Regions from separate parts of the Buttiauxella gaviniae genome, predicted to be linked through region 2. Evidence: predicted binding sites of a transcription regulator. Region 2 holds the regulator's gene; the other holds the start of a gene.
What was found. Region 2 encodes LexA, which represses DNA repair genes until DNA is damaged. Its sites were predicted from a motif close to TNCTGTATGTACATACAGNA; they were not measured.

Region 1: a site for LexA is predicted at 1,057-1,076, ahead of metR (HTH-type transcriptional regulator MetR). Genes of this name have one in related genera too.

Annotation. Positions count from the first base shown of each region.
Region 1 is NZ_JBFMVT010000002.1:2,105,094-2,107,279, reverse strand. It holds gene metE (5-methyltetrahydropteroyltriglutamate--homocysteine S-methyltransferase) at 1-981, opposite strand, end outside; gene metR (HTH-type transcriptional regulator MetR) at 1,108-2,061, shown strand; gene AB1E22_RS10445 (carboxylate/amino acid/amine transporter) at 1,949-2,186, opposite strand, start outside.
Region 2 is NZ_JBFMVT010000002.1:2,216,164-2,218,349, reverse strand. It holds gene dinF (MATE family efflux transporter DinF) at 1-998, opposite strand, end outside; gene lexA (transcriptional repressor LexA) at 1,061-1,669, opposite strand; gene AB1E22_RS10935 (diacylglycerol kinase) at 1,778-2,146, opposite strand.

The DNA.
Region 1 (2,186 bases), 110 kb from region 2:
GTGCAGCAGGGAGCAAGAAGAGGCGACCCAAAGTTCGCGCAGGCCAGCCACATCACGCAATTGCTGGTATTTCTCCGTCAAATCGGCCCGCCAGACGTTACGGCCATTAATTACACCGGCAGATAACAGCCACTCAGCGGGTAATTTTTGGTGGATCGCATTGATGTCATCTTTACCGTGAACGAAGTCAACATGCAGACCCTGAACCGGCAGCGCGGTAATGGTATCCAGGTTTGGCGTCACGCCTTCAAAATAGGTGGTCAGCAGCAGTTTAACGTTGCCTGCCAGCGCATCGTAAGCCGGTTTAAACGCATTCAGCCACTCCTGCGGCAGCTCCAGCACCAGTGCAGGTTCGTCAATTTGAACCCACTCAACACCGCGTTTTGCCAGTTCCGCTAGCACCTGCTGGTAAACCGGAAGAATGTCTTTCAGCAGGCTCAGGCGGTCGAACTGCTCGCCTTTTACTTTGCCAAGCCACAGGTAAGTCACCGGACCAAGCAGTACAGGTTTTACGTTGTGCCCCAAAGCCAGGGCTTCGTCCACTTCATCCAGAAGCTGGGTCCAGGTCAGTTTGAACTGCTGGCCTTTGGTAAATTCTGGCACCATGTAGTGGTAGTTGGTGTTAAACCATTTGGTCATTTCAGCGGCTGCGGCTGGCTCACCGGTAGGTGCGCGGCCACGGCCAATACGGAACAGAGTGTCGATATCCACGCAGCCGTCCGCGTTCTGATGACGAGCCGGCACATTGCCAAGCAGCAAGCTGGTAGTCAGAACGTGATCGTACCAGGCGAAATCGCCCACCGGCAGTAATTCAACGCCAGCCTCTTTTTGTTGTTCCCAGTGGCGAGCACGCAGTTCGCGGCCCACCGCCAGTAATTCTTCCTGAGTGGAGTTACCCGCCCAGTAACTTTCTTGTGCTTTTTTCAGTTCGCGACGCAGGCCAACACGAGGGAAACCGAGGGTATGATTTTTAATCGTCATTTTTTCTGCCTCTTTAATTTATGGGTTCCAGATGGATTTAGCCGTCCAGATGTTTACACATCTATAATCAGCAGGTACTGTATATTCCTCAAGCGCAATTTGCTCATGCCGAAGTGAAGGACTTTCATGATCGAGATAAAACATCTGCGGACGCTCCAGGCGTTACGAAATTGCGGCTCATTAGCCGCCGCTGCTGCCGCGTTGCATCAGACCCAATCGGCCCTCTCCCATCAATTCAGCGATCTGGAGCAGCGGCTTGGGTTCCGCCTGTTTGTCCGTAAAAGTCAGCCATTGCGTTTTACTCCGCAGGGGGAAGTGTTGCTGCAACTGGCAGAACAAGTGCTGCCGCAGATAACCCGCGCGCTCCAGGCTTGCAACGAACCACATCAGACCACGCTGCGTATCGCCATCGAATGCCATAGCTGTATTCAGTGGCTCACGCCTGCGCTTGAGAACTTCCACAAAACCTGGCCGCAGGTCGATCTGGATTTCAAATCTGGCGTGACGTTTGACCCGCAACCCGCGCTGCAGCAAAGCGAGCTGGATATTGTTCTGACTTCAGACATTCTTCCGCGCAGCGGCCTGCACTATTCGCCGATGTTTGATTATGAAGTGCGCCTGGTGCTGGCGACGGATCACCCGCTGGCGAATAAAACGCGCATTGAGCCCGAAGATTTGAGCAGCGAAACATTGTTGATTTATCCGGTGCAGCGCCAGCGTCTGGATATCTGGCGTCACTTCCTGCAACCGGCAGGCGTTAGCCCGTCGCTGAAAAGTGTCGATAACACGCTGCTGCTGATTCAGATGGTGTCGGCGCGCATGGGCATTGCCGCGCTGCCGCATTGGGTGGTGGAGAATGTGGAGCGCCAGGGTTTAGTGGTTACAAAAACCCTGGGCGAAGGACTGTGGAGCCGGTTGTACGCTGCCGTGCGCGATGGCGAGCAGCGTCAACCTGCCACGGAAGCGTTTATTCGCTCGACGCGCTCACACGCTTGCGAGCATCTACCGTTTGTGCGGAACGCGGAGCGACCCAACGGCGATGCACCCACAGCGAGGCCATTATCACCGTCCCACCTATGATGAAGCTCGGCCAGTGGGGCTGCTCTTGCCAGATAGCGAGATTTACCAGCAGCCCCGCCGGAACATGCATGTTATTCATGATGCCCAATGTGCCCGCATCCACCTGCGTTGCACCGTAGTTCCAC
Region 2 (2,186 bases):
CCAAACACGGCGTATATCACCACAAACATCAGCGCAACGAAGCCGGACTGGCGGCAGGCAGCGCCCCAAACCTCAAGCAATTGCCCTCGATTTTTTGCGCCATAGGCCTGCCCGGAATGGGCTTCAACGGCGTAAGCAAAGCCGTCAAGCGCGTAGGCCGTGAAGGTTAACAGCGTCATCAGCACGGCATTTACGGCGACAATTTCACTGCCTAAACGCGCCCCAAAAATAGTCACTGATGCGAAACACACCTGGAGCAGCAATGAACGCAACATGATGTCTCGGTTAAGCGCCAGTAAACGCCGGATGTTACCGCGCCAGGATTGTTTAAGCATTTCAACGCTGATGCCGCGCAACCCCATCACCTTTTTCACCATCAACAGGCCGATGATAAACGTTGCGTATTCCGCAGTGACCGTCGCCAGTGCAGCCCCCTGCACATTCATATGCAGGCCCATAACCAGCCACACATCGAGCACAATATTCAGCACGTTCCCCACAACCAGCAAAATAACGGGCGCACGGGCATATTGAACACCCAGTAGCCACCCCAGCAGCACGAGATTAGCCAGCGAGGCCGGAGCGCTTAGCCAGCGGATCTCAAGAAAACGCTGTGCCTGCCAGAGCACATCCTGATTACCACCAACGATATGCAGGGCCAGGGAAATCAGCGGGTCACGTAACAGGATAATCGCAGCGCCCGCCCCTAATGCCAGCATTAAAGGCTGAACCAGAGCACGCGCTAAAGCTGAGGGATTGTTGGCGCCGAAAGCCTGGGCGGTTAAACCCGTGGTGCTCATGCGCAAAAACAATAGCAGCATAAATAAGAAGCTGGTTGCCGTTGCGCCGATAGCGACACCGCCGAGATAAACGGGGCTATCCAAATGACCAATAACTGCCGTATCCACCAGGCCAAGCAGGGGAACGGTGATATTGGAAAAAATCATGGGTAAGGCGAGGCGCCAGAGCGCGCTATCAGCCGTCGAGAAAAATCGCATGGCTAATCCAGAAAGAGAGTGAGGATAGCGATGCGCTGGAATGCGCATCGCCTAAAGAAGTTTTACAGCCAGTCGCCGTTGCGAATAACCCCAACCGCCAAGCCTTCGATGGAGAAGTTATGCTCACGCAGGTCAACGATAATCGGTTCAAATTCGCTGTTTTCTGGCAGCAGATGGACGGTATTACCCTGCTGCTTTAAGCGCTTAACGGTAACTTCGTCATCAATGCGCGCAACCACAACCTGGCCATTGCGCACATCCTGAGTTTTATGAACAGCAAGCAGATCGCCATCCATAATGCCGATGTCTTTCATGGACATCCCGCTTACGCGCAGTAAGAAATCAGCATTCGGCTTGAACAACGAAGGATCAACCTGATAGTGACCTTCGATATGTTGCTGCGCCAGAAGCGGTTCACCCGCCGCAACACGCCCGACCAGCGGAATACCTGTGACCTCTTCCACCAGCAAACGAATACCACGTGATGCGCCAGAAACAATTTCAATCACGCCTTTACGGGCAAGTGCTTTCAAATGCTCTTCAGCGGCGTTCGGAGAACGGAACCCCAGACGTTGAGCAATCTCGGCACGAGTCGGTGGCATGCCGGTCTGGCTGATATGATCCCGAATAAGATCAAACACCTCTTGCTGCCTGGTAGTTAACGCTTTCATTCCGCCCCCTGGGTGTTTATACAGTTATGCTGTGAGTATATACAGTCAAAGGCGATTTTGGAACCACAAATTGAGCAAAAAACCAGGCACTTAACTATTCTGGAAAGACTATCGCAAATGCTGCCAAAGCAGCGTGACCCAGGTGATCACCGCAAGGATAATGGCGATTAATACAGCGGCAGAGCCCATATCTTTGGCGCGCCCTGAAAGTTCGTGATAATCCGTGCCAACACGGTCAACAAGCGCCTCAATCGCGCTATTGAGAATTTCGATAATCATGACCAGCACGACAGAACCGATCAGTAAAATACGGGTAATAGGGTCGACATCTAACCAGCAGGCAATGGCAATGGCGATAACCGCGGCGACGCCTTCTTGACGAAAAGCGGCTTCGTTAATCCAGGCTGCTTTAAGCCCTTTCCATGAATAGCCTGCGGCTTTGATAATACGGGTAAGTCCAGTGGTGCTACTCGCCATTTAGGGAAACCTTTTCAAATTATTTGCGTCAATGCTTATC